Linked DNA regions of Stieleria sp. JC731. The protein of the gene in region 2 binds, or shares a complex with, the protein of the main gene of each other region. Links are inferred from orthologs where the notes say so. Each region holds a gene or a part of one and is shown on either strand. Other genes may lie near its edges.

Region 1 (14,942 bases), on a different replicon or contig from region 2:
TGCAAGAAGGCGTTGATTACATCCGCTTTACCCACGACCTACTGACGAACGCACGCAGCAGTCGTGGAATCATGATCGGCACCGCGCGAACCAACCCAGGAAAACACGTCAGCAGTCCTGAACACCTGAAAGATCCTGAACTGGTCGCCCCGCTGCGACGCGTTTACGAAGGCCTCTGTTCATTGGAAGTCGACGCGTTGATTTCGATCGGCGGTGACGACACCCTGAAAACCGCCAACAAGCTGAAGATGTTCCAAGACAATCTTCCCGGTGACGCACGACGATTCCCTGTCATCCACCTGCCCAAAACGATCGACAACGATTACAGCGGAATCGATTTCACGTTTGGTTTCTTCACCGCTGTCGAAACCCTGGCAGAAGAAATCCGCAACCTGAACTACGACGCCGCCGCGGGTAAGGCGTACTTCCTTTGTGAAGCCATGGGCAGAAGCGCCGGCTGGCTGGCCTATGGCGCCGCGATCGCTGGCGAAGCAAGCTTGGTGATGAGTGTCGAAGACGTCTGCGGCGATCTGGCGACCGAAGAAGTCGATCCAGAAACCAACGAGACTCGCAAAGTCATGGTGCTGGACAAAGTCATCGACAAAATGGTCGACATGATGATCGCCCGTGAACGCGAAGGCCGCGAATACGGAACCATCGTCGTCGCCGAAGGCTTGGCCGAGTTCCTGCCGATGAGCTATTTGGAAGGCGTTTCGCGAGACGAACACGGACACATCAACATCTCGGCCATCAACCTATCGACGTTGATTAGCAAGCTGATCGCCAAGCGATACAACGAACGCACCGGAAAGACTCGCAAGGTCAACGGATTGCAGTTGGGTTACGAATCCCGCTGCGCCCCGCCGCATGCCTATGACGTCATGCTGGGTTCCCAACTTGGTGTGGGTGCATACCGTGCCCTCGTCGAAGAAAAGCTAAACGGCGTGATGGTATCGGTCTCCGGCCAATTCAACCTACACTACGTCCCGTTCGAAAAGCTGGTTGACCCAAAGACATTGGTCACCAAAGTTCGATTCATCGAACCCAAAAGCGACTTCCATCGCTTAGCTAGATTCTTGGAAACCTGCACCGAGTAATCGCCGGCAAATACGGTGTGACCCCCAATCCTTGTGACAAGGCTCTGCCTTGTCACACAGACCAATACTTGTGATAAGGCTCTGCCTTGTCACACAATGCCCGGCAGGCTCCCGCCTGCCAAATACCAACCTCCGCCTGCCAGCTCGGCCATCGACAACCCTGAGCCGCCACCCAAGGCTAAACCAGCTTCGAACACAGCCAGTCCAACTCGCCCGCGATATCTTCAGCCAACCCACGGGCTCGCATCTCACTCGGCAGCACCGTCCAGGCATATGTCTCGGCTTCGAGGTGCCCGGTAAAGTCGACGTCGATTTCAGCGTCGCTTAATGCGGCAAGGCATTCCAAAACCTCCGCACGAGTTGTTTGCAACAACCCGAATCGCTCCAAGAAGATCGGAACGTGGAAGTGAATCACCCAGCGATCCAACTCCGCCAGTTTTTCGACATCGGTTTGGCGAATCAGTTCGGGTAGATCCGTTGCTAATCGGAAGCCGCCTTGTCGGTCGACTTGTCCGGTTTGATGCAGATATCGGTCCTCGGCAAACTCCGAAAGCTGCTTCAGCGCGTCAGCGTGTTGCTCCGCAGGAATTGATTTCCAATCGGCAACGATCGCGCTACTGACCTGGACTTTACCGATCGAAATCCCAGCGTCGGCATAAGCTTTGATCGCATCACGCTGTGGCTCGTTCATCACCGCACTGTGACAGATGTCGTGACAAGCACTGATGTACTGGCGGTGTTGCTTATCGGGAAGCTGCGCGTCAAAGAACGCGACCATATCATCAACCGTGTCCAGCGTACAACCTGGTTCAGGTTCGATCGCAACCGTGATTTCCCGGCCACTGGAATCGTGCAAATCCGCTAAGAACGTTGCCAGCGTGCGCAAGTTAGCACCGGCAACATCAAGCTTGATATTGCGAGCGTTATCATTTGCAAACGGGTTGTCCGGCCAACCGATCGGTAACGTACTGATCGAACCGATCGCCTCGTCATCAGGCATGATTGCTGACAGAATTGTCGCCAGACGCTGGGTGTACTCGAGGCGTTCGCGGTCGGCCCAAGTCGGCAGGTAAACACCTTGCTTTACGCGATCACCATGAAAATTGGCGAAAGGGAAACCGTTGATGGTGAAGGCTGATAGCTTTGCTTCCGTCAGGAATGCGGCGAAACGATCAAGTTCGCCATCGACCAATTGCCGTGAAGCCTCATCTGGGATCCAAAGCCCGACGCCCAGCTGTTCGCAAGGCCGCGTCAAAGCGAGTTTTTCACGAACGGCAACCGCGTAACGGGTCAAGTTTTCGCGGATCGAATTTAGATCGGTGCCTGCATGGACGTTGGTGCAATAACCGACCTGTGTCGACGCAAGTTTCCCAAGGTGAAGCGTTGAAGTCACAGTCGAATCAATCCTTGTCTAGGAAGCGTGGTCGCCGAAAAGCAGAACGCCAGTTCGTCAAACGTTTTTGGCAATCCAATCACGATTGAGCAACCAAACGAGCAAACCTTTCTGCGCATGCATTCGATTACCGGCCTGCACGATGATGTCGCTCTGGTCTCCGTCGATGACTTCATCGGTAATCTCTTCACCACGAACGGCCGGCAAGCAATGAAGCACGCGAGCGGTCGATGGGGCTGCGGACATTAATTTCGCGTTGACCTGATAGTCGGCGAATGCGTTTCGTCTAATCTCGACTTCCGCCTCCTGTCCCATACTGACCCAGACGTCGGTATAGATCGCATCGGCAGTCGAAACGGCAGCCGCAGGATCGTTGGTGATACTGAAGTCTGCTTTGGGGTGTTCCTTTTGCAAACGTGCAACCCACTCGGCGTCCATCTCGTATCCGTTTGGACACGCCAGCGTGAACTTCATGTCCAGCTTGGCACAAATCAGGGCCATCGAGTTGGCCACATTGTTACCGTCGCCCACGAACACGACATGCTTTCCGCTGTAGCTTCCGAAAGCTTCTTCGACAGTCATCACGTCCGCGATCGCTTGGCACGGATGACAAACATCTGTCAAGCCGTTGATCACCGGCACAGCGTCGTAGCTGGCAAGCTGAGTCACGCTGGAATGACGATTGGCTCGGCAGACAACCGCGTCGATAAACTGGCCCAGGACTTTCGTGAAATCCGAAGCCGACTCGCGTTTTCCCCAACCGACATCGTCGCCGAGAAACAAACTTGATCCGCCAAGCTGCGCGATTCCCGATTCAAAGCTGACTCGCGTTCGCAAACTTGGTTTCTGGAACAGCAACGCCACAACACGATTGTGCAAAACGTCTGGTCGTTCGCCCGCTTTCAACTTGCTTTTGACAACCTTGGCCGTTTTCAAAATCAGCTTCAGATCGTCGGTGGAGACGTCAAATAGAGATAGAAAATGTTGCATGTCAGTAGACTCAGTTGCCGCCGTGACGGGAAAAGGAAAAGTTCAAAGTCACGCGGTTCCGTTTGCAGGTTCGCGATAAATTTCTGTTCCAACACCTTCGGAGGTATAGATTTCCAGCAACAGCGAATGCCGTAGACGGCCATCGATGATGTGGACTTTGCCGACGCCGCGATCAAGTGTTTCCAAGCAGGCTTCGACTTTGGGGATCATCCCTTCGGCGATATGCCCGGACGCAATGAGATCACGGGCTTTCGCTTCGCTGAGCGAATGGATGATGGTGTTGGGGTCATCCTTGTCTAAGCGGACACCGTTGACGTCGCTAAGGAAGACCAGCTTTTCTGCACCGAGCGCCTGTGCGACAGCCATCGCGGCGGTATCGGCATTGACGTTGTATAAGTTGCCTTCGCGGTCTTCGCACATGCTGGGGATAATTGGCACCTGATCGGTGTAAAGCAAGCCTTCGATCACGTCGCGATCGACATCGGTAACCTTTCCGACGTGTCCCAAGTCTTCGCCGGTTTCCAGCGCCAAACGCTCACCAAACAAAACGTTGGTGGTATGGACCGATAGATTCATTGCGCGTCCGCCCAACCGCTCTACTTCATCAGTCAGGTGGCGGTTCACCTCGCCCGCCAGAACATCGCGGACGACCTGGAGGGTCGCGTCATCGGTGTATCGTCGCCCATGAATGAACTTGGCTTCGATGTTCGCTTCGGCAAGTGCCCGGTTGATTGCCTTGCCACCGCCATGAACCACGACGGGTTTCATCCCCACCGTTTCCATAAAGATGACGTCCAGCAGGATGTGCAGCAGCGCGTTGTCGTCATCTAAGACACTGCCGCCCAATTTGATAACGGTCGTCTTGCCACGGAACCGACGGATCCACCCCATCGCTTCGATCAAGGTATCCGCTTTCGCAATCGCTTCTAGCACGCAGGAGACTCCCGTGAAGGACAGGGCTGGGGGTAAGTTCAAAATTTCAACACCAAGACGACTTCACCAAAGATCGGTCGCAGCCATCGGTCGACTAAAACCGTTTGCCCGCATGACCTCGATTCGACAACCTCCGCTCCTTCGGTGAGTCACCCGCATCGGGCGACCGGTCAATCTCGTTGTGAAAATTGGTCATTGGCGACCGGGGAAAAACGCATCATGCTAGGTGCCTGCGGTGTAGGGGTCAATTGTCAAGGCATCTGTCTGATGACTTCACTGCCGAAAATGACGAGAAAACGGGCAAAATCGGCCCCTGAACCCTCCAAACCATTGGTCTAGACGAGGAAGAAATCTTGATGAAGAAACGAACGGTCGCCGTCATCGGTGGTGGCCAAATGGCCCGCGCACTCGCCGGTGGCATGCTGGCGTCCGGAGTGATCCAAAATTCGGACCTGTACGTCGCCGACCGCAACGATGACAAACAACAGTGGTGGAAAGAACAATATCCGGGCGTCACCGCCGCAGCCGACCTCAAAGACATCGTTGCGGATTGCGATACGGTAATCCTAGCCGTGAAGCCTTACGGCATTGCCGATGTGGCGGCACAGGTCGCCAAATGTGGCGGGGCCAACAAACTGGTCATCTCGCTCGCTGCCGGAATCTCGCTAGCACAGATTGCCAAACATGCCGGGCACGAGCGCATCATCCGCGTGATGCCGAACACTCCCAGCTTGGTCGGCGCCGGGGCGAGTGCTTACTGCCTGGGTAAAGACGCCACCGAAGACGACGGCCAATGGATCGATGAAGCACTCGCCGGCGTCGGCGTCTCGGCCAAAGTCACCGAAGCCCAAATGGATGCGGTTACCGGACTGAGCGGCTCAGGTCCGGCCTACATCTTCATGGTCATCGAAGCACTTTCCGACGGCGGCGTTCTTTGTGGATTGCCGCGACCGTTGGCGATGAATTTGGCTGCCCAAACGGTTTTGGGAGCCGCAAAAATGGTGCTCGAAACAGGACGACATCCCGGCGAACTGAAAGACGCGGTTGCCAGCCCGGGAGGAACCACCATCGCGGCAATCCAGGCACTTGAAGACAACGGCGTTCGGTCGGCAATGATCGCCGCGGTTCAGGCGAGTGCCAACCGCAGCAAAGAACTGAGCTAAGGATTGTGCTTCTAGGCAACAACCTGCCAAACATTGACGCTGACCATTCGGCTGCGCGACTGCCGCCGAATGCATCGCCAAATTCATCACAGGGAACTCGTCTAAAAGTTCAGAATTACAGTTCCAAGAACAGACGAGCAGGATCTTCGATCACCTCTTTGATCGTTCGCAAGAATCCGACCGCTTCACGGCCATCGACAATGCGATGGTCATAGGTCAAAGCGACGTACATCATCGGCCTGATTTCGACTTGGCCGTTGATCGCGACGGGGCGTTCCTGAATCGAGTGCAGCCCCAAAATTCCCGACTGTGGCGGATTCACAATTGGGGTGCTTAGCAGCGAACCGTAAACACCACCGTTGCTGATCGTGAAGGTTCCGCCGATCAGGTCTTCGGCCTGCAAACGGTTTTCCGATGCCTGTTTGGCAAAGTCAGCGATGGTCCATTCGATCTCGGCGAAGGACATTAATTCGGTGTTTCGCAAAATCGGAACGACCAAACCTTTGCCGCCGCCAATCGCGACACCGATGTCGTGGTAGTTGCGATAGATCGCGCTGTCGTCACGGATCTCCGAATTGACCGCTGGAAACCGCCGGAGCGCTTCGACGCTGGCTTTCGCGAAGAACGACATGAAGCCTAGCTTGACGCCGTGCTTTTCCAAAAACGCGTCTTTGTATTTTTTCCGCAGCGCCATCACCGGCGACATATCAATTTCGTTGAACGTCGTCAGCAACGCGGCGGTCTGTTGAGCGGTGACCAAGCGTGATGCGATCGTCCGACGCAGCATGCTCAGCGGTTTCACCTCTTCGCTGCGATCGGGGCCACCGGTCATCAAAGTGCTTTGCGGACGTGGAGGCGACGCGACGGCTTTGGATGGCTGTTCTGGCTTTGCCGCAACAGGGGCGGGTTTGGCTTTGCCGCCTTCATCCAAGAATTTCTGCACGTCCTCTTTCAACAGGCGACCGCCTGGTCCCGTCGCGGGAACGTCCGACGCGGACAAACCGTTTTCGTCCAGCAAGCGCTGCGCCGCTGGCATCACAAAACTAGCACTGCCTGAAGGTGCACTTGCTGAAGACGATCCCGACGGCGCTGATTCGCCTGCACCCGAACCGGAATCGGAAGCGCCACCACCGGCAGGTTTCGGAGCAACTTTGATTTTCGCAATCACCTCACCGACTTCGGCAAAATCTTCTTCTTGCTTGGTGATGTCTTGCAAAAAGCCGGAAGCTGGCGACGGAAGTTGGACGGACGCCTTTTCGGTTTCGATTTCGATCAAATCTTCGCCGCTTTCGACCCAGTCGCCTTCGGACTTTAGCCAAGCGCCGAGTTGGACTTCGGTAATAGATTCGCCCACGGTTGGGACTTCAACGTCTACGATTTCGCTCACGGGTCCAGGTCTTCCAGGTCAGATTGAAAACAGGTTGGAACGGGCACTTGCAGTATGGAAAGGATACCGAGTGTGCAATCGCTCTCACAGCGGTGTCCCGCTGGTTCTACGAAGAGAAACTCGGCGTATCGACACTGTTACCCCTTCGACACAATAGCCCCATTCCTGAAACATTCGTTCGCTGAAACGAACTGTTGATAGCAAATTCGGCATGGAGTCAGCCGACCGAGCCAGTATCGGAGCGTCCTTTCGAGCCACGGTCCGCGACGCAACGTCGCACACAACCGATCGATCCTGCAGCTTCCCGTTTGGGGACAGGCCCCAGATTCCAGTTGGGGACAGGCCCCAAAACTTGATCTGCCAGCATTTCCGATCGACGCCAACTTATGATTTGATCGCAAACACTCAAAAGCTGCTGACTTTGGTGAGCCTTTAACGGCCCAGCCCTTCCGATTGGGGAGATTCTCTTGCGTCAACCGACCTTGTTCCGGTAAAGCTCGTGATGCAAATGGGTCGGCGGTCCGAAATGCACCGCAGATTGACTAACCAAACGATCTTTACACCCCTTTGCGGCATGACTAAAAACGCATGTTCCATGGAAATCGTCTGACGATTATTGGTGCGATTCGCGACAGGAAGAAGCAGGATGCTTTCATTTTCGATCATTACGCCGACCTTGGGTAAACGACGATTTCTCGTCGAGACTCTGGAAAGCGTCCGGCAATCTTCAGCTGATTTAAACGTCGAGCACCTGATTGTCATTCCTCCGCGATCTCCAGAGACCCCGATCAAATTCGATCTCGGTGAAGCCGATCTAGCTCGAAAGTTTATCGAGGCACCGTGCTCGGGCCCGGCTTCGGCTTACAACCATGGCTTCGATCAAGCGACAGGTGACCTGATCGGATGCATCGCCGATGATGACACCTATCACAACGACACGCTTCAACGTGTTCAAGCGATCTTCGAATCCGACCCCAGCATCGACGTTGTCTACGGCGGAATCGAGCAGATTGACGAAGACAGTGTCGCCTACCGAACACAGATTCCACGCAAGCTGACAGCATCGCGGATTCGCCGCAAATCTGACAGTTTCCAACCGAGCCTTTTCTTCCGCCGATCGGTTGTCGAAGAGATCGGCCAATTGGACGAAAGCTTGCAATGTCATAACTGGTACGATTTCATTCTCCGCGCCTACAAAGCCGGAAAGAAACTGCACTACGTTGCCGACTGCCTCGGTTGCAAACGACGCCACCGAGACAACACGCACTTTGGCAATATGGCGATCAGCTATCGGATCGCGAGAGCACAAGAACGCATCGAAGTTGTCAACAAACACTTCGGTTATGTCCACGCATCAGCAGCTTTAGAAGCCGGTCACTATCTTGCAGTGCAGCAAGGATATGACCCTCTGAAACCTGGATACGACGGAGCGATGCTTCGGTTGGCCGCGCAATCGGTCAAACAAATCGAATGCAAACCGAACTTGCTATCCACTCATGTTCGCGCCCAAGTCACTCGCTCGCTGAAATACCCACGCGAACTGACCCGCTACATGCCAACGTCGGTAGCGACTGGCGTTCGCGGTTTCTTTCGCAGTCGCTTGTTTCAGCTGAAGCAACACGAACCACGAGACTTTAGCGTTCAGAACGACGCTGCCTTGGATGCGACCGCGAAACAGCTGTCGATCGGTATCGTCACTCCAAACTTAAACACGGCTGAGTACCTGCAGCGGACGATCGAAAGCGTCGTCGGTCAAAATTTCCCGCGGCTTCAGTACGTCGTCCAAGATGGCGAATCGACTGACAACAGCGTCGACATCATTCGACAATTCGAATCGCAACTTCACTGCTGGGAATCTCGCCGTGATGGCGGACAAACGCAGGCGATCAACCGTGGGCTAAGCCATGTCGACACCGACATCATGGCCTACTTGAATTCCGATGACATCCTGCTGCCCGGTACGCTTTCGTTTGTCTCGGAATACTTCCGTCGCAATCCCAGCGTCGATGTGATCTATGGCCATCGATTGATCATCAACGAGAACGACAAAGAGATCGGCCGCTGGGTTTTGCCGCCGCACGACGATCACGCAATCATGTTTGCCGACTACATTCCTCAAGAAACCATGTTCTGGCGGAAACGGGCATGGGAAGCAGTCGAATGTACGCTTGACGAATCATTCCAGTTCGCAATGGACTGGGATCTAATCCTACGGTTCCGTGCCGCGGGGTTAAAGTTTGTTCGAGTCCCACGTTTCCTTGGTGCCTTTCGAGTGATCGAAACTCAAAAGACCCAAGTCCTCCTTGAAACGGTTGGTGCGACCGAAATGAATCGGCTTCGCCGACGTGTACTCGGACATGTTCCGACGACTCGTGAAATGCGGCGAGCGATTCGACCTTATCGGTTTCGGCAGTGGTTCCACCACCACGCGCAAACCTTATTGGAGACCACCCGAGGTTAGGTCACGAAGTAGTCGATATGAAACCATTCCTCCGCATCGCCAAAGGCATGGGCCGTTATCCAATGGCCCTCGCCGCGTCGATCCTTTGCTCACTTGCCGTCGCGATGCTTTGGGGCGGTAACATCGGTGCCGTCTATCCTGTCTTAGAAGTCTGCTTGAACGGCAAATCCGTCCAACAGTGGATTACCGACGACATCGCCGAAGCCGAAGAAGACATCGAGAAATACCAGGCCGAATTGAAGGCCCTGCCGGCTCCTGGTGACGCCGCTGCGACCGAGGAGATCGAGACGCAGCGTCAACACTTGAAGGATGACATCAGGTCTTGCGAAAATACGATTTCAAATCGTCTTCGCGTTCAGCCGTACGCCGATTACTTGCCCAAAGACCCGTTCCACACCGTTCTGGTTTTTATGGCGATCCTGCTGGCGGCAACGGCACTGAAAAACCTGTTCATCGTTGCCAACTTGGTGACCACGACTTGGGCAGTCCAAAAAACCACCTTGGATCTGCAGAACGAATACACCGAAAAGGTGCTCGCGCTGGACATGTCCGCGTATGACAAGTTTGGCACCAGCCAACTCGTCACGCACTTTACCGAATCGATCGAACACGTCAGCAAAGGTCTGCACGTTCTATTGGGTGCGTCCGTTCGCGAACCGCTGAAGATCATTGTCTGTGGTGTCGGTGCGTCGCTGATCAGTTGGCGTCTGATGCTTTTCACATTGATGATCGCGCCGCCGACGGCACTGCTGATTTCAACACTCAGTCGCAAGATTCGCCGGACGCTCAAAGCGCATGTCTCCGATTCGGTCCACCTCAACAGGTTGGTTTTTCAATCGGTGATGTCGCTACCCGCCATCCAGGCCTACGGTATGGAAAAGCCGATGGCTCATGAAGTCGACTTAGCTGGCGACGAACGGATGCGTCGATCGGTAAAGATTTCGTTCTGGATCGCAATGACCAAGCCGGTGACGGAACTTGCCGGAATCACCGCCGTCGCACTCTCGCTCGTTGCCGGTGCTTACTTGGTACTGAACCAACAAACGGACCTGCTCGGCATCCAAATGACAGATCGTCCGCTGACGATCTCACAGATGCTGGTCTTCTTCGGCATGATGGTCGGTATGAGCGACCCGGCCAGAAAGCTGACAGACGTTTATAGCAACCTCCAAATCGGCATCGCGGCGGCAGATCGTGTTGCAGAAATCTTGGACGAAAAGAGCCGCTTGGAGTTTGACGACACAAACAGCAACACCGCACTTGCGACTGCTGCTGCGTCCACCACCGCGCCCGAACCATTCGACCAACACGAACCACATCCCTTCAACGAAGGCAGAGTCGAATTTCGTGGGATCTCGTTCGGCTATCTTGCTGAACAATCGGTCCTCGACGAAGTCGAACTTTGTGTCGAACCCGGTGAAACAGTTTGCATCGTCGGTGCAAATGGCTGCGGAAAGTCAACACTCGCCAAGTTGCTGCTCCGCTTTTACGATCCACACGATGGACAAGTGCTGGTCGACGGTATCGACCTTGCCGAGGTCGATCCAAAAGTGGTTCGCCGCGCGATCAGTTTTGTCGCACAAACCCCCGCGATGATTGACGACACCGTCGCGGCAAACATCCGATTTGGTTCAGTCCATGCGTCGGACGAGCAAATCGTCGAAGCAGCGAAACTGGCTCGAGCTGAAGAGTTCATCGTTCACCTGTCCGATAAATACGACACCGAAGTCGGTTTCGACGGAAACCGACTCTCCGGCGGACAGAAACAACGAATCGCATTGGCTCGCGCCTTTCTACGCAATCCGGCAATTCTGATTCTCGATGAAGCGACCAATCAGATCGACCAGCACAGCGAACAAGTCATCTACGACGCATTGCGTGACTACGCTCGCGATCGGACTTGCATCTTCGTGTCGCACCGACCCGAAGTCTTTGATCTCTGCGACCGAATCGTGGTAATGGATCACGGCAAAGTAGTTGCCAGCGGGGCACCAGAAGCACTGCTGAAAACCTGCCCGCCGTTTGCGAAATTGTTCGCCGCCAACCTGGAATTGTTGACATCTCGACAGGCAGCTTAGCCTGTTCACCGACCTTCGCGCGAACACGCTAGTACTTCGTTCGAACTCGATTCTAGGATTAGCCGTATGGAGCCAGCTACGGTTTCAGTGCAATAACCGTGGCTAATGCCTTTCGGCTGATGAATCGAACTCGTATTTCCTATGGAACGAAACGCTAGACTTGCAGCCAAGGCAAGAACCGCTATTGGCCCCCCTCTATAATTAGAATGCAAAGCTACGTTAGCTTTGCAGGGCTACAATAGCGATGCTTTGACAGCGAACGCGTTCCGTCCACCCAGGTTGATGCAGATGACCGGCGACGAAAAGGCACCGGCCGATGCAACGGATCATCACTCGGGGCAGCCATCGGGCAAAGAGCTCCATCGCGATTCACCGAGTCCCGATCACAGTGATGTTGCGAAACACAGTGATGTTTCGAAACACAGTGATCTTGCAAAAACACGCGAAGATCTTGTTGCCTCCGGAGGCATACGGGCAGCTATTGATGATGGCGAGCCCCGCACGGTCGATGGCAGCGACGATTTCGAAACGGACGAACTGATCAGTGACTCCGAAGCGAGAACGTTCCTTTCGTCTGCACCGCAAATCGACCGTTATCGGGTCGAACATCGTTTGGCGTCAGGTGGCTTCGGGAATGTATTCCTCGCGACCGACACTCAACTGAAACGCCGCGTCGCGATCAAGATTCCACATCAAGAACGGATGTCAAAGTCGTTCGATGTCGAACGCTTTTTGGAAGAAGCCCGAACGATCGCAAGCCTTGATCATCCCGGTGTCGTACCGATTTACGATTTCGGGAAGCTTCACGATCGCTACTACATCGTGTCGAGGTTTATTGATGGCCAGACCCTAGGGCAATGGATTCAAGAACCTCATCGAGGAAGCCAGAAAGTCGAGATCCTGCGCGATGTTGCTGAGACTCTGGACTTTATTCACCGGGCCGGGGTTGTTCACCGCGACATAAAACCTGCGAACCTGCTTCTCGACGACCAACAGCGATGCTTTATCACCGACTTTGGTTTGGCACTTCAGACCGATATGCCTACCCGTCGCGCAGGGAAAATCGGCACCTACGCGTACATGAGCCCTGAACAGGCGCGGGGTGAGAATCACCTGATCGACCGACGCTCTGATTTGTTCAGCCTTGGCGTTGTGATGTACGAAGTGCTCTGTGGCACGCTACCGTTCAGCGGGGATTCGCCAGATCAGACGCTTCGCATGATCTGCAATTCTCAACCCGAATCACTAAGAACACACGATCGACAGATACCCAAAGAACTCGAGCGTATCTGCCTGCGGCTGCTCAGCAAGCGTGCGACATCGCGTTATCAAAGCGCTGCCACCGTTGCAGAAGACCTTGCCTGGGTCCTGCAAAGTGATCAGTCAGACGAGTCGTGGACCTTGCAAGTCGCACGCGGAACCAAATCGCGAAGGCGAGATTTCCCTAGCAGCGGCGAACGCCTATCCAACAGCAGTGACAAGCTACTTGATATCGTCCCACGTGGACTGCGAGCTTTTGATCAGCAAGATGCGGACTACTTCACCAAGTTACTGCCGGGACCGTATGAACGCGATGGGCTGCCCGAAAGCATTGCCTTTTGGAAAAGCCGCATCGAACCGCCGAACGAGGCGATTCCGTTTCGCGTCGGCGTGATCTATGGCAAATCGGGATCGGGCAAGTCTTCGTTTATCCGAGCTGGTTTGCTCCCACGACTTCCAAACTCTGTCATCGTTTGCTTTGTCAGCGCGACTTCTGAGAACACCGATCAGCAAATCTTATTTTCCCTCCGCCAACAGATCCCATCACTGCCCAACTCGCTATCGGTTGTTGAAGCGATCGAGTGGATCCGCAAAGCGTTCAATGGTGGCGAGTTTGAAGGCAAGAAACTGCTGCTGGTGATCGACCAATTCGAGCAGTGGCTCCATGCCTACGCCGGCAAGTCCAACACTCCGCTGGCACTCGCCTTGCGTCAATGTGATGGCGAACACGTGCAATGCATCCTGTTGGTCCGTGACGACTTTTGGATCGGTGTAAGCTGCCTTGCCGACGAAGTGGAGATTGAACTTACGCGAAGCCAAAACTTGGCGATGATCGACCTGTTCGATAAACGTCACGCCCGTCGGGTCTTGGCCGAATATGGATGCAGCTTTGCGCGACTTCCAGACCAGATGACATCACTGTCATCGGATCAATCTCGGTTTCTTGATGACGCAATTGAAGGACTGGCTGTCGAAGGAAAAATCGTCCCGGTTCAACTGGCAACGTTTGCTGAGATCATGAAAGGTCGCCCTTGGACGACCAAATCATTGCAGCAAATCGGTGGCATCGACGGTGTCGGAATCAAGTTCCTTGATGAATCGTTTGGCGAAACCGCTCCGGCAGATCGACAAGTCCACATGAAGGCCATCAAAGGAATTTTGGCAGCGATGCTTCCTGAGACCGGAAGCGATATAAAAGGTGCTACCAAAAGCGAACACGAACTGCTTGAGCTTTCTGGATATCGCGATGACCCGCGACGCTTTTCCGAGTTATTAAAGATCCTCGACAACGACCTGCACTTAATCACGCCATCGGATTCGAAGTTACAGACCGATGGCGAAGTCCGGCAATTTCAGCTCACCCATGACTATCTAGTTCCCTCCATTCGCGGCTGGCTAACACGCGATCTGAGGTCGACTTTGCGTGGCAGAATCATGCTTAGCCTCGCCGATCGCGCCGAAGCCTGGAATGCAAAAAAGGAGAAACGCCAGCTTCCGTCTTGGCCCGAATGGCTACTGACGATCTCGTTCACCAAGCGTTCTCATTGGAACGAAAAACAGCAGCGAATGATGCATGTCGCAACCAAGCGGCATATCACGCAAAGCATGTTCGCCTGCGGACTACTGTCGATCTTGTGTTTGATCGCGTTTGGATGGATGAATCGTTCACGCAGCTATGCGCTGGCGGAACAATTGCGGACTGCGAACGCGGACGAAACAGCTAACATTCTTGATCAGCTACAGAGTTATCGCTACTGGGGACTACCGCGTCTAAAAGAGATGACCTTGAGCCATCCGGTAACGACTCGTGCAGGAGTCTACTTGCGTCTTGGAATCTTGAGACTGAACGATTCAAATCCCACCGTGGTCGAGCAAGTGGTCTCCGCCGTTCCAAGCCTTGACCGAAAAAGCCTCGTCATCGCACTTGATGAGCTACGCCGGATGCCGATCGACCGTTCGCATATCCAGCAATGGTGGAACTTCGCTCTAGATCGTCAAAAAGAACCGTACGAGACCATCAATGCGATTATCGCATTAACGGCATTCTCAGAGAAGGAAAGCCTGTGGGACGAACACAAAGCTTCATTTGCAGAAACGCTCCTTGAACACCTCCGTTTTCACCCTGACGAACAATCCTTGATCGTCAACCAAGTTTCGCTTCACGGGCAGGACCTATTTGA
Region 2 (15,485 bases):
AGCGACGAAGATGATCCCTTTCGCACCGAGATCACGAGCAAAGGATGCTTTTCGACGCGGCGAACTGTAACGAGCCATTTGCTGCCGACGTTCGGGAGAAATGTCTTGTGGCATATCGCGAAAAACCATCACCCATCGACCGGCAACGTTCAGGTGCACATAGCTGTCATACTCCTGAACTTCATCCGAGCCTGGCACTCGCATTCCATAGCCCGCAAAGACAACTTCGGTGGGCTCAATTTCGATATCTGCGGAAAACGCGAGCGGACGCCAATCGCGATTCAGCTCCGCTTTGGTGTCCCCAATCGATAGCTCATTTCCGTCCGCAATTTCACAACCTGCGGGAAATTCAAATTCATCAAAGAACGTTCCGTCTTGGCCCGCTGGTACAAACCCCAGGCTTTCCAAATAAGCCGCGACGTAAGCGGTCGCCCGTTTCTCCCCTTCGGTTCCGGTCAATCGGCCTTCCAGTTCAGGGCGAGTTAGATAGTCGACGTGTCGAGCCACATCCTGAGGTGAAAAATCGGGCAACGATTCCTCCGCAGCCAACTTCGCTGCTTCCGAAGCGTCTGTTTGATCACCGGATTCGCCGATCCCCAATCGCTTGCGAATCTCGGCATCGTTCCATTTCCCCAAAAAGATCTGCGAACGTTTTTCCGGAGTACGATTGCTTGTCCAAGACAGTTGATTCCCATCCGGCAGGAACACTGGCAACCCGTCAAAGCCATCGGTGTAAGTCACACGCACTGGTTCGCCCTTGCCATCCGCCCGCACGCAATAGAGTTCAAAGTTGCCAAACCCATGGCGATTGGTCGTGAAGATCAGATAGTCGCCACTGGGATGAAAAAATGGCGCCCAACTCATGGCATTGATTTCGGTCAATCGTCGGACGTCCGAACCGTCCCGTTTCATCGTATAGATTTCGGCAGTCAGGCCGTCTTCGGCAAAACGTCGCCAGCAGATGCGTTCGCCATCAGGTGAAAAGAACGGCCCGCCATCGTAGCCTGGAACATCGGTTAGCTGCCGGACGTTCGAACCATCTGCATCCATGATATAGAGGTCGATGAAGTACTGCTGATCATGCTTCAGCAGTTCTGTTTCTCGCTCCGAAAGCTGTTTTTGATAGGCAGCGCGGTTGGATGCGAAAACGATCTGTGTTCCGTCGGGGCTGTAGCTCGCCTCGGCATCATAGCCCCTCGCATTGGACAATCGCTTGTACGATCCGTCGTCGAGACGTTCATAAAGCTCATATTCCGGGTCGTAGTTCCATTCGTAGCGTGGCACATCACCGGTCAGCCGACGCTGCAGCAGGTCTTGTTGCTGGGCGACCGAGGTCGGGTCATGATGTGTACTCGAAAACAATACCCGGTCGCCTTCGGGATGAATCCAAGCACAGGTTGTTCGGCCCTGTCCCGGCGAAACCTTTTCAATGTCACCGGTTGCCAAGTCCATCAAGAAGATTTGATAGAACGGATTGGCTGGATCACGCTCACTTTGGAAGACCATCTTCTGCCCGTCACGACTGAAGTAGCCTTCACCGGCGCGGCGGCCTTCGAACGTGATCTGCCGTGTGGACGAAATCAACTCGGCTTCTTTTTCCGCAGATAGCTCTTGCTCGTCGACAGCCGCAGCGGGATCACTCGTTTGGACGTCTTCTTTACTAGCCGGCTCTTGGGGAATCGCTACCTGTGTGGTGGCGAACAAAAGAACGAGCAGTGATTGATAAATTCGCATCACGTTGTCAACGTTGTTGTAGTTTCATCAAAAGGAATCGTGTGGTTCGCCCGAACGCAAAGGACTTGTTGATCTTCAGCTTTGGCCTTTTCTAAAGTCACCTTCGATTCTGCCAACCCAGCCGGAAAACCGCTACTCCCGCGGATTGAAAGGCGGCAGTCGCAAATCGACTGACCACTAGCCTAAGCCATGCGCCCCGCGCAGCTCGATCAAATCCTCGGCCCATTCGCGATACAGTTTGCGTCGCTGCAAAGACGACTCGAATGCCCGAACCACCAGTATTTTGTGCCGAATGTCGTCCTTCACCAACCCGTAGAGCTGATGATACACCGGTTCCGGTTCCGGACCATCAGAAGCCGGTAGCTCGACACGCGCCACCGCTTCGAACCGATAGATCTGAAGCCAACCGGGGCGCTGGACCGCGACCAATCGCACATTTTGTAGCTTCATGGAGCTACCGAAGTATCCGTTGCTGTTGAGATACTTGCGGATCGCCAACTCCATCTCACGATCACCGGTCCAATTGTTCCATAAATCGGCGAAGTATTTTAGCAAAGCACGCATTCACGTTCGACATTATCGGAGCAAAGTGGTTGTTAAACGCCTCGTCGCTGAGCAGCCTGATGACTTTGTTTTGCACCTTCTCCTCCGCATGATCCTGGGGACGGAACGCTACCTTCACGGAGTGAAGGGCGACAATCAAAATCTGCTGGCTGCAAAACCTGTCATGTTTACTGCCCGGCATCCGACTCCAGTTTGGCCCGAAGCTCATCATAGGCCACTTTGAACTGCGGGTTTTCGGGATCAAGATCGACAGCTTTTTTCAATTGTTCCAACGACTTGTCGAGTTGCCCATCCAGATAAAGAGCCAAACCGTACTGAAATTGGATCGGTGCCAATTCCGGAGCCAGTTCCGCATCGCGAGCCAAAAGCCCCAAATTCTGTTTCCTAAGTTTAGCTGCTGCGGCAAGGTATTTTTCGCGCTCGGCTGGATTAACGCTCTCAGCGATTCGCTCATAAAGCGATGCCAGATTTGCATGCGGACCGGTCGTCCTCGGCTCGACACGAATGGCATCTTGATACGCATTGATCGCATCCGGAATTCGCCCCAATCGTTCGCAAATGATCCCCCAGCCAAGGTGGGCTCCCGAACGGTCCGATGAAACCATCAACTCGTCGTGAACTTCATCCAAAGCGGTATTTAACTTGGCACGTTGAGCAGCTGACAAACGCGATAGCTCTTGTGAATGCACCAAACTTTGGGCAGCCGTCGAGCGCACCAAACGCGATGGATCGTCGAGCAACTTGACAAGCTGTTCGCGAGTTTGGGTCGAACCGGTCGAAGGCAGAATGGATGCGGCACTGGAACGAACCATTGGGTGTTCATCTTGGTCATTCAAAATTGAATTGACCAAGTTGGGCAGCCCCATCACACGCCGCCGGGCGAGCTCTTCCAAAAGTGTCGCACGCGCGATTGCCGGAGCCCGGTGGTCGTCATAAGAGAGAAACTCCGCTGCGCGTTCAATGCCTTCGGGATCACCTTGGCGGAGCGGCACAAGAGCTTCTGCGAAATGCGGCTCCTTTTTGCGTTCTGCTCCATACCATTGGTCACACGCAGCGTCGCACCACTGATCCGTCTCTTTGATCAACTGTCGAATCGATTCACCATCATTCCCAATCGGCATCTCGGGAGTCTCTTCGGCAACCCGAAGCCACCGTGCATAGTCATAGGCTTCGAATCGGCTCTTCTGCTCCGGTGCCAAGTTTTTCAGCTGGTCCTGAACGTGACAGCGACTGCAAGCGTTGGGCGTCCCCAATGAGACCGACAAATCCGGGCGAGGCACTCGAATGCTGTGGTCACGCCGTGGGTCGACTTCCATATAAGTCGTCTCGGGCATATGACAATTCACGCACTTTGCACCTTCGGATCCTGGTGCGTGCTGATGGTGCGAAACAACATCGTACTTTCCGGCAGGGTGCTGATGGCACGACGTACAGGTCTGATTGCCTGGGTGTTTAAGCTTTAGTGAGTGTGGATCATGACAGTCGGTACAACGAATGCTCTTGTGGTACATCTTGCTTTGGATGAACGAACCATAAACATAGTCTTCATCTTTGATTTGACCGTCGCCGTGGTACGTCAACTCACCAAGCGTCTCTAATCGATAGTGATCACAGTAATTCGGACCACCGGTCCCACTGTCATCCATCACACCACGCCGACTGTGGCATGGGGCACATGTCTGCAGCTGCGGTTCGGGATCGTCACCCTTGAGCTGATTGACAAGACCGTAACCATAGCGTCGATCCCAGAACATGGATTTCTTGTTCGCTAGCTCAACGTGCAAAGACGCCGGTCCGTGACATGCCTCGCAGCTGACATCGATCTCGGAAAAAGTTGTGTGATAAGTCACCGTTTTCGGATCGAAATTGGTTTGCAAATTCGTCGAGTGACATTCCGCACACATCGTTTGCCAACGTTGTGCGATTCCGGTCCAGTGCAAAGGGTCGTCCGCGGCAAGTTTGTCGCTCACATCTGGCGGTCGCAGATAAAACCAGCGTTTATCGCGACTGTCCCAGGAAATACGCAGCACTTGCAGTCGCCCGACTTCGCACGTCGCAGGCTCGGCTTGATCAGGGCCAGAATTCGAATCGGCACTTTCAGACGATTTTCCTTTGTCCGGCGACGGCTTGTCATCATCAAATTCGACCATGTACTGCTGCAGTGGATAGACCCCAAAGACATACTTGACTTCGAAGTCGTGCATCTGGCCGTCTTCGCCATCGGTATGCACCATAAAACGCTTGCCGTCTCGGTACATTCGATTTTGCAGCCCATCGTGCTCGAACGTGACATCATTGAAGTCACCCAAAACCGTTTCATCGGTCGCCAAATCCATGGCTTTATCGTGATCGGATCCGATGAAGGCTTTGGTTTCCGCTTGATGGCAATCCACGCAAGCTTGACGTCCAACGAAAGTGGGCGTGATCCCTTCCGGCATCGCGGAGAAGTAATCTGCAAACACCCCTCCCGCGGCTAGCAACACGATTACCGAGGCGAATAAAAGCCAGCGCGGGCGTTTCACATTCGCACGTGCTCCGTCATTGGCGATGGTATCGGTCGATGGCGGAACGCCTTGATCCGCATCCGACGAAGCACTCGGCGATTTCTTCGCGTCCAGTGGACGAACAGACTGTTTCTTGTGACGACGTGCGGACAATGAATCGAAGCGACCGTGGTCGCGTGATGGTTTGAAGGTAAGGGGGAAGGTTCAGGGAGGGATGACAACGAAGCAATCAGCTCGCTCTCGGTTTATTCCCCCTCCGTCGGACATCATCGGTTGCGATGCTCTGGAGCATTGCCTGATCCGGTGGCAGTCGCCTGATCCAAAGTTTGCTTCACAGGAATTTCGGCTGGCTGGTTCGCCGGTGACGATTCGGCCGGCTTCAACGCTTCATTCAATAACCTTGCTGCCTCCGAACGCATTTGACGAATCAACTGATCCCGCGAATCACCGCCTGCACCAGTTTGCTCCAACAATCGGCTCGACCTCAACAATGACTCCGCAGCGCGCATTTGACGCGATGACTGATCACGCCGACTTGAACTTGGATCGGACTGGGACGTTTCCGGTTGGTCCTCTCGAAGCATCTCTTCAAGCGTCGACCCGGCTAGCACGCTTTTTTGCCCGCGGATGACATTGATGACGTCCCCCAGCATTGGGTTATTAATCGGCCCGACATCGTTCGGAGAATCCAGTGCTCGACGAATCGCTTCCTCGATCGCAGGGTTGTCCTGAATATCAGCCGAAGGCGGTGTCACGCCCTGGGGCATTGTAATCGCGGTCCCCAGCGGCGTCTTCTCGATCGTCAGCGGCTCAAAAGCTGGCGTTCTGGCATCGGGCGTTTCTTTTGCCAGCCCCGTGTCAGTCGTAGCCGTCCCGACTGGCGTGCGTGCTTGACCATTGGAAAGCTGTGCCCAGCGTTGATTGGCCCAGTGTTGATTTACCCAGCGTTGATTGGCCGGCTGGGCAGCATTCTGGGTCGGTCTTGTTTGGGCAGGTTTTGTCTGGATAGGGGCGTCATCGCTGGAAATCGCCGCACTGCCAATCGCCGCAGTTACGGCGAGTCCCATCACCCCGGCAACAATCAACTTTGACCGAGATCGAGACAGCTGCCTTTGATTGCGTTTCATTACCTGCACTTTTCACCTCCATGATCGTCATAATTCGCCTCTGGCATACCGAACCGTTCAAAGAGCGTTCGGTGCGATGCCGTGAATGCACCGCTAGGATAGCGTTTACGCAGCCGATCAGCCAACAAGAGTTATCGTGGCGGGCCGGCACTAGGAAAGCGGGTTGCGTTGTCGTTGGTCAAAAAGTGATCAGCGAATGATCAATCGAGTGCTTCGTTCCATAAGAAAATACGGGTTCGGGTCATCAGCCGACGGGCGTTAGCCCCGGTTACTGCACTGAAACCGTGGCTAAAGCCATACGGCTAATCCTAAAATCGAGTTGGAACGAAGCACTCGTGTGACTGACCAGCCAAATCGCCCGTGCAAGCACCGACCGGGCTTTGCGTTTGGCGAATTGCAGAGGATTCGAGCAAAGTCTGTCTGCATTAACTCAAATACGCTTCGCTGATCGCCGAAACGCTGAGGGCGGTCCCTGATATCGAACTGGGAATCCGCACAAACTGAAACGAAAAAACCAGTTTGGGAATTTTGCAGAAAACGAACTGCGGGGCGTCTGGCTGTAGGTGACGATTAAACGAAGGAATTCTAGACTGACAAAAGTAGCGGCAGGACAATTGGGAGTGTCGCTATCGCGTCGGCCAATTCGCCTTCATCGGCCTGCGACAACGTCGCGATTCGCTCCGTCAATTAAGAAGTACACTCGTCGGCACAACCTTCCCAATGTGGTCGACGACATTCGCAATCGGCATCGGTTGATATGAATACGTTTAGCTTGGACTACATCGATGAACTGTATGTCCAATATGTCCAGGATTCCGAAAGTGTCCCGGAGACCTGGCGGCAATATTTCGAACAATTCATGGTTGTCTCGCCTGGCAAAGGCAGCGCCGCGAAGACCGCATCAAGTTCGGGCGGCGCCAGTTTGGCAAAGTCCTCCGGCAATGGCCAGCAGACCGCCGTTGCCGAAGCACCTGCACCACCCTCGATTGGCGCCGCGATCGCTCGCGCAGCCAAGGGATCAACCGGTGACGAAGCGACCGACCAAGCCCTTTGGATGTCGCGGATGCAGGACCGGGTCAACCAATTGGTGCGTGAGTATCGTGTGCGAGGACACCTCCGCGCTCAGCTGGACCCACTGGGGATTGATCGCTCGATGCCACCAGAGCTGAGCCCGACACGCTATGGGCTTAGCAAAACCGACTTGCAGCGGCGGCTCGATTCCTCGGCGGTCGAGCATGTCAAAGGCGACACACTGGACGCCATCCTTACAAAACTGCAGAACACCTACTGCCGTTCCATCGGTGCGCAGTTCATGCATATCGACAATCGCAACATTCGCGATTGGCTGCAGCAACGGATGGAAAGCACCGAAAATCGGCTTGAACTGTCACGCCAGGTCCAGCGCCGGATCTATGCCCGACTGGCCGATGCGTCGATTTTCGAAGAATTCGTCCGCCGCAAATTCGTTGGTGCCAAGACGTTTTCGCTCGAAGGCGCCGAAACACTGATCCCGATGATCGACTTGGCCCTGGAAAAGGCCGGCGAACACGGCGTCAAAGAAGTCGTGATGGGAATGGCCCACCGCGGACGCTTGAACGTGATGGCAAACATCATGAAGAAGCGTGCAATGAATATTTTCTGGTCATTTGATGATCCAAATCCAGAGATGAACCGTGGTGGCGGTGACGTTCGCTATCACTTGGGTTACAGCAGTGACTGGAAAACCGCCAGCGGAGACCGGTTGCACATCTCGCTGTGCTTTAACCCCAGCCACTTGGAATTCGTCAACACCGTGGCGATGGGACGAGCCCGTTGCAAACAAGACCATCGCGGTGACAAAAACCGTCGTGAAGTCATGACGATGCTGATTCACGGCGACGCCGCATTCGCGGGCGAAGGCATCGTGCAAGAAACCCTGAACCTCAGCCAACTTAATGGCTACCGCGTCGGCGGAACCTTGCACATCGTGATCAACAACCAAGTCGGCTTCACCACCGAACCGGAGTGCGGTCGCAGCACAACCTATGCGACCGACATCGCACGGATGCTGCAAATCCCGATTTTCCACGTCAACGGTGAAGACCCCGAGGCCGTTGCCCAGGTTGTGTCACTGGCGATGGATTTCCGCAACGAATTCCAACGCGATGTGGTGATCGACCTATACGCCTACCGCCGCTGGGGACACAACGAAGGCGACGAGCCGCGATTTACTCAGCCACGGATGTACGCGACGATCGACCAACGTCCCAGCGTTCGCGAACAGTACCTCAACAGTCTTAAAACGCTCGGCAAGATCACAGATGCCGATGCAGAAGAGATCCAAAAGAAACGAACCGAAAAACTCGAATCGGAATTTGAAGCCAGCCAGCACGAACCCTTCGTTCCAGATACACAAACCCTGGCCGCTGGCTGGGCCGAATACTTCGGTGGCCCCGAACCCGTCGAACCGACAGACACCACCGTTGATGAAGAAAAACTCGGCGAACTTGTCGACGAGATCACTCGCCTGCCCGATGAGTTCGCGCCGCACAAGAAACTGAAGCGACTGATCGCCAACCGCCGGAAGATGTCAAAAGGCGAATTGCCCTTCGACTGGGCGACGGCTGAATTGGCCGCGTTTGCAACATTGATGTCCGGCGGACATTCCGTTCGCCTGACCGGACAAGACTGTCAACGCGGAACGTTTTCACAACGACATGCGGTTCAGCATGATGTTAAAACCGGCGAGACCTTCATGCCGTTGACTTCGCTGGCCAACGATGACGTCAGTATCGAAATCCACAACAGCCCGCTCAGCGAAGCTGGTGTCCTAGGATTCGAATACGGCTACTCACTTGATGCACCCAACGACCTCGTCATGTGGGAAGCGCAGTTCGGTGACTTCTGGAATTGTGCTCAGGTGATTGTTGACCAGTTTATCGCCAGCGCCGAAGACAAATGGAATCGGCTCAGCGGATTGGTCATGCTGTTGCCACACGGTTTCGAAGGCCAAGGCCCCGAACACTGCAGCGCTCGTGTTGAACGTTTCTTGGCCATGAGCGCTGAACACAACATCCAAGTCTGCCAACCGACAACTCCGGCGCAATACTTTCACTTGCTGCGTCGACAGGTCATTCGCAAATGGCGCAAGCCTCTTGTTGTCCTCACCCCAAAGAGCCTGCTGCGTCACCCCGAAGTGATTAGCCAACGTGCCGAAATCGCCAACGGAAGCTTCAAGAAACTGCTAGCCGATCCGAACGTCGCTGTTAAAGACGCCAAACGTGTGATCCTTTGCACCGGAAAGATCTACTACGACCTGAAGAAGCATCGCGAAGAACTCGGTCGTGAAGATGTTTCGATGATCCGACTAGAACAGCTTTATCCGCTTTCCAGCGAAGAGCTGATCAGCGCACTCGATGGCGCACCTCGCGACGCAGAACTGTTCTTCGTTCAAGACGAACCGCTTAACATGGGTTCGTGGCCCTACGTGAAACTAAACTTCGGCGATGACCTTTCCGCAGCAGGCTGGCAGCTCAAACCAGTCACACGTGCGGAATCGGCTAGCCCGAGCACCGGCAGTATGGCTGCACACGTCTTGGAACAACGTGAACTGATCGAAGCCGCTTTCGAAGATCTCGCTTAGACTTTTGAAAAAAGTGTTTTGCCATCAAAGGGTTCGCGCATCGCTGGATTCGAAGATCTATTACAATCGCTCGTGGCACTAGCCGCTTGAGCGATTCCGCCAAGCGGGGATCACTACCTGATTGGTCAAACACGGATGAACAAGTTATCTGTCAGCCAAATATCAACCCTGCGTTGGGATTTGGAAGCAGACGTCCACGCGTACTTCGAGCGTGGCTTTACCGGCATCGGTTTGTATCGTCCGAAGGTCGAAGACTACGGAATCGAACGGACAGCCGAGCTGCTTGCCGAACACTCCATGACCGCGACTTCTTTATCGTGGGCAGGGGGTTTCACCGGAAGCGATGGCCGATCCTTTGAGGACTCCGTTTCCGACGGAATCGCAGCCGTGATGCAGGCAGCCGAACTCGGTGCCGAATCACTGATCATTCTCGCTGGTGGTAAAAACAATCACATCAGCACTCACTTGCGACGTGTATTGTGCCAAGCCTTAAGGCGGATCACTGCGGTCGCATCCGAACACGGTGTTAAAGTCGCTATCGAACCGATGCACCCAGGATGTGGTGACGAATGGTCTTTCATCAACGAGCTTGATGCGACCATGGACATCATTGATCGCGTCAACAATCGGTCGCTTGGCATAGTCTTTGACACCTACCATCTGGGCATGGAAGACGATGCACTTCAGCTATTTAGTGAAGTCGCACCTTACATCCAACTCGTCCAACTGGGCGACGGCCGTCACAGCCCTCTGGGTGAAATGAATCGCTGCCTTCTCGGCGATGGGCGAGTTCCGATCATGGATCTGATGGACCTGCTGGTCCGCTACAGCTATCAAGGCGCACTCGAAGTTGAACTGATCGGTGAAGACGTCGAACACATCGGCTACGACGACGTCTTAGATCACACCCGACAGTACCTCAGCCAAATGCTCCCGCTACGCTGCTAAAAAGATTGCCGGCGTAACAGCTGGCATAGCTTGCCTTAGCCCCCAACGTCAACGCAGACGGAAACGCTCGCGCGTCTCGTTGCGGAGTAATTGCGAGCGGATACGTGAAAGCATTCACGCTCTACAAAAACAAGGCACGACAGAATGCGTGCCTTGATCTGCAGTTCGGCGACTGCCACCTACATCTCTGAAAACAATCGCCTGACTGAACTGATTAGCGGCGAATGACTTCGTCGACCAGAAAGTGTGGCGTACTCATCCCCTCGAGCAACTTTTGCTGACCCTTCACAGCAACTCGGCTATTGAGGTGAGTTCGCAAATTGATCCCCGGAAACGGTGTGACGTAAGCAGTTGTGACGCCTGTTTCATCAGTCAGTGCGTATGGCGGACTGTTGGGACGCGAAGAATAAACTTGCACCAAATACCCCGTCGCATTCTCACGAACTGGCTTAGGATCTTCGACAGGAACAACCTTTGCGGGAACCTGCGTCTGTAGTGGCATCTCAACTGTCGCTGAAGCAGGGGCAACAGCCTGCGAAGCGGTGGTAATGGACTGCGACGCAGGGGCGTGGGACTGCGAAGCGGTTAAAACCGGTTCACTGCGAACTCCAACACCGTTGCCTCGCACCAAAGTCGGACCGTCACGACGCGCGGCAATGTAGCGGTACTCCCTAGCCCGCGACAGCAATTCGCGAGTTCGATTCGCATCCGCAATGACGCCGGTTCGAAGCAGGTCTTCCGCACGACGGATCAACGGATCCATCTCGTCCGCACTGGCGCTCTCGGCAATCAGCTTTGAAAGCCAACGGTCTACATTTCCAACATCCGCCGTTACCATCGCGTCAGCAATACGTGCGATCTGTTCAACCGAAACCTCTCGACGCTTCGCAGTTTCTGCCGCACTGGCCTGAGCAACGCGACTGGCCTGCGCGACATGATTTGCTGGGCTTACCTGCGGCTCACCTAAACGACTCCCGATCTGACTGAGCGCGTTTCCGCCTACCGGAGCCGCGGTAGCAATAGGTGAAGTATTGTAAGAAGCGATCGCACCAAGTGATTGCGGCGGCATCAAGTTTGGCTGAACCGGAGATTGCCTTCCTGGACCGACAGACCACTGCTGATCAAAGCTAGCCTGCGCGGCCATCGCGTTCTGGTCGCGAGTATCGATCTGAACGATCCGAGGTGGACTGATAAAGTTGGCGACGACCTCAGAAACCTTTTTAAACGGACTGGCGATCGCGGATGCCGCCGCAGCAGCACCGTTAGCCGGAGGTGCCGAAATCGCATCCTCGGACAAGACCGACGATGCATCCAAGTCGCCTGCCAAACGATCAAAACTATCGCCTGCGGCATCTGCCAACGCAGCATCTTCCGATCCCCAGTCACGACGAAGGCCACTGCCGATCACCGCGCCACGGTCTTCAAATTCTTCAACGTCTACACCGCGGTGAAACTGAATGGCTCGATCCTGAACGACGGCTCGAGGTGTTTGCCGAATCGGTTGCAATTGTGGAACGTTATTGACGACCCTTAAGCCCGGATCGGCCGAACGAGGCTCCGCTGACTTCGATGCATTGACATCGGCCTCCGCGACTCGCTGAGTTGTTGACGATTCAGCAACAGACTCTGATGCAACTCTCTGCACAGCAGGGGACGCTTTGACCTCTTGCGGCTTCGCAGCGGCGATGGGACGAACCGGCTGAAGCGTCTTGCCAACCGAATTAGCGGGCTTCGCTTGCGTTTTTGCAGAAGCCAACTTCGCCGAAGCAGCGTTTTTGGCGATCACCGCCGCCAATGCTTCAGCGGAATCGACAACCTGATCCCGGTGCACCCAGCGGAATTCGCCCGAGGGTGGGACGATACGCATCCATTTCTTTTCTGCGGCTCCATCTTGTCGGGTTGCGACATCGATCACGGCAACCTCTTCGCCAGATTGCAGCTGCACCTGCCAACGATAGCGACGCGCCTGTCCCAAATTGGTTCCGATCCAAGCGATCGTCTTGTCCTCTAGGACAGTGGCGACCTCACCATTGCTGTCCAACCGGACGGAGTCGCCTGAAACCCAGCAGAAACTGTCTTCTGTTGGCCGAATCCCCAGCCAACCGTCCTCGGTTTCGACATAGACCTCAAGCTCTTGTCCGACGCGAAGCTCATCAGTCCGATAGTGCTTTTCGCCTGGGCCGCATCGTGTATACGCTTTTTGATCAGCAACAAAGACGACATACGGTTCTCCCGCCGCCTCGGAACTGGTGTCCGCGGCAGCCTGACTGCTGTCCACGGGAGCCTGACCAGCAGAAGCGACAATGGGATCAGTCAACGGCTGTGCGGCATTTGCATTCGATGCGATAGCGCCGACGAAAACCGCAGCCGAAGAAGCCACCAGCCCTACCGAAAACAACTTCGCAATTTGTTTCCTTAGGAGTGTACGTTTAGCTTGGTGTGAAACGCTGCGATTCGGTGCGAAGACATCCATGTCTGCTTATCCGTCTAATTTGATTCGTTTGAAGCCGATTCCAGAGCTGCGGTCGGTCACATTAGGGAACCAGCCACCGCGGACCTGTCACTGAAGCGTCAAGTTTGCCCGTTGCGAAATGCCTAAAAGCTGGCATCCATACTCGACATAGCGAAGTCGGCGGGTGCATGGCAAGACAGAACGATGTTTTCGCCCCTGTCGGAGCTGCTATTTGAATGCCCCCGCCCCCTCAATGGAGATGCCAGTGGATTATTCAGGCCAGACTCGATGATCAACCATCCCAGGTTGCGCAGAGACTCAAATATCGGTCATTTTTAGGCTAGAACACCGATCGACAGCAAAAGTGCCTACACCAGCAGCGGGTGCAATGCCGGAAAACGATCGATTCAGGAGGACAAACGCTGATCGGCGTCCGATATCCGTACCTGCGAAGCAAATTTGATGCCTTGTCGAATCGAATTCCTTTCGCTAACTTCTGACCCCCTCACCTGCAAATGCGGGTGAAATGTTTTTTAACCCCCAAACCGTCAGCTTTGATGGGACGAAGGGCCCCGCTATTTGCGGGGGCACCTGCAGCGTTCGCTGCCTTCGGTGCCAGCCCCTGGGAACAGCCGTGTTGGAAACTGTCGTTTCCGTTTGCGTCACTGTTTCGTGCGAGCCTTGGCTGATCACAGAACGGAGAAAATCTGTCGATGTCGAATCCAATTGTTCAGGAAATGATTGAAGCTGGTGTTCACTTCGGACACCGCACCAGTCTCTGGAACCCGAAGATGAAGCCATACATCTTCGGTAGCAAAAACCAAATTCACATCTTGGACATCCGCGAAACCCTTCGCGGCATGTTGCGAGCAAAGAAATACCTCGGCCAAGTTGCTTCTGGCGGATCGTTGATCTTGTTCGTCGGCACCAAGCGTCAAGCCGGCGAAGCGATCGAAGAACAAGCATCACGCTGCGGCATGCCATTTGTCAGCGAACGCTGGCTTGGTGGTACGCTGACAAACTTCCGCACCATTCGTAGCCGACTGGGCCGTTTGGAAGAGCTGGAGCAAATCCGCAACAGCGACGCGATCAACGGCTACAGCAAGAAGATGCAGTCGGCCCTGAATCGTGAATATCGCAAGATGTATCGCAACCTGAACGGCTTGCGAACCATGAACCGCTTGCCCGAATGCTTATTCATCGTTGACCCAGGCAAAGAACGCAACGCCGTTCGCGAAGCAAAACGCCTCGGCATCACCACCGTTGGCCTGATCGACACCGACAGTGATCCTTCGCTGATCGACCTGCCGATCCCAGGTAACGACGACGGTATTCGCAGCATCGAATTGATCCTGAAGCAACTCTCCGAAGCTGTCATCAAGGGACGCGGAATGACCGAAGTTCCTGGTGCAAACGATTCCGCACCTGCAGCTGAAGCCCCAGCGGCCGAACCTGCTGCTGAAGCCGCCGCTCCTGAAGCGTAAGCTCTAACGATCGATGCGGCACCTGAAACCACGGTGCCGCGCCAGACACGAACGAAATCCGCTGAGCGTCAGAACTTCAAAACCCTGACGCTTTGTTTTTAAGAGAGCCCCTGTCAATCGAATCGGCCATTCGCATTGGCCCACCGACAGCGGGACCGTCACCGTTAAATCATCTGCCAGCGATCACATGACCGCCGGCAACACTTCACATAAGACAACTCAGATTTAGACGTATCGGAGGCAGCCATGGCGATCTCAGCCAAAGACGTTAGCGAACTTAGAAAGTCCACCGGCGCAGGCATGATGGACTGCAAAAAAGCACTCGAAGAGTCCGGCGGCGACCTGGAAGGTGCACTGGATTACTTGCGCAAGAAAGGTCAAAAAGTCGCTGCAAAGCGTGCTGACCGCGAAGCAAACGAAGGCGTTGTCGTCGCAGTCGCCGAGGGCGACAAAGGCGTCCTGCTGGCACTGAGCTGCGAAACCGACTTCGTTGCCAAAAACGAAGACCACCTCAAGCTTGCCGAACAACTCGCCCAAGCGGCCCTTGCAAAAGGCCTGAAGACCAAAGAAGAAGTCGCCGCAATGGAATTCGAAGGCAGCACTGTTGCCGAGAAACTGGTCGAACGCACCGGTACCGTTGGCGAGAAAATCGAAGTCGCGGACTTCCAAGTTGTCGAAGGCGACCAACTCGCTTCTTACATCCACGCCGGCAGCAAGATCGGTGTCCTTGTTTCCTACAAGGACGGCGGCAAAGACGAGGCGGCACAGTTTTTCCGCAGCGTTGCAATGCACATCGCAGCGATGAGCCCTTCAATCTTGACCCCAGACGAGTTCGATGCCGAATACGTCGCCAAAGAAGCCGAATCGCTTCAAGGACAAATCAAGATCGAAAACGAAGACCGCGAACGCCTTGGCAAACCACTCAAGAACGTCCCTCAGTACGCTAGCCGCAAACAACTGACCCCAGAAGTTTTGGCTGCCGCAGAAGAAGCAATCAAGGCTGAACTAAAGGCTGAAGGCAAACCAGAAAAGATCTGGGACAAGATCGTT

Evidence for each region.
Region 1: LOC67_RS19445 (region 2) and odhB share a complex: the UniProt entries of both Bacillus subtilis proteins name them as parts of the 2-oxoglutarate dehydrogenase (OGDH) complex. The link is inferred for Stieleria sp. JC731 from one-to-one orthologs.

What each region holds. Positions count from the first base shown.
Region 1 is NZ_JAJKFQ010000001.1:376,006-390,947, reverse strand. What follows is about bases 4,828-7,664. They hold odhB (2-oxoglutarate dehydrogenase complex dihydrolipoyllysine-residue succinyltransferase), read right to left. Parts: upstream 6,964-7,664; coding sequence 5,692-6,963; downstream 4,828-5,691. Other genes in these bases: LOC67_RS01260 (glycosyltransferase), read left to right, coding at 7,610-7,664; proC (pyrroline-5-carboxylate reductase), read left to right, coding at 4,828-5,576. In the rest of the region: 6-phosphofructokinase, read left to right, coding at 1-1,097; metabolite traffic protein EboE, read right to left, coding at 1,276-2,490; argF (ornithine carbamoyltransferase), read right to left, coding at 2,548-3,480; argB (acetylglutamate kinase), read right to left, coding at 3,529-4,413; more of proC, read left to right, coding at 4,770-4,827; more of glycosyltransferase, read left to right, coding at 7,665-9,424; ABC transporter ATP-binding protein, read left to right, coding at 9,442-11,502; bifunctional serine/threonine-protein kinase/formylglycine-generating enzyme family protein, read left to right, coding at 11,791-14,942. UniProt on the Bacillus subtilis protein: E2 component of the 2-oxoglutarate dehydrogenase (OGDH) complex which catalyzes the second step in the conversion of 2-oxoglutarate to succinyl-CoA and CO(2).
Region 2 is NZ_JAJKFQ010000011.1:675,708-691,192, reverse strand. The notes cover bases 6,372-9,751. They hold LOC67_RS19445 (2-oxoglutarate dehydrogenase E1 component), read left to right. Parts: upstream 6,372-6,686; coding sequence 6,687-9,551; downstream 9,552-9,751. Other genes in these bases: LOC67_RS19440 (sugar phosphate isomerase/epimerase family protein), read left to right, coding at 9,687-9,751. Outside these bases: M28 family peptidase, read right to left, coding at 1-1,734; hypothetical protein, read right to left, coding at 1,912-2,298; HEAT repeat domain-containing protein, read right to left, coding at 2,466-4,955; hypothetical protein, read right to left, coding at 5,069-5,929; more of sugar phosphate isomerase/epimerase family protein, read left to right, coding at 9,752-10,499; hypothetical protein, read right to left, coding at 10,714-12,972; rpsB (30S ribosomal protein S2), read left to right, coding at 13,665-14,435; tsf (translation elongation factor Ts), read left to right, coding at 14,682-15,485. UniProt on the Bacillus subtilis protein: E1 component of the 2-oxoglutarate dehydrogenase (OGDH) complex which catalyzes the decarboxylation of 2-oxoglutarate, the first step in the conversion of 2-oxoglutarate to succinyl-CoA and CO(2).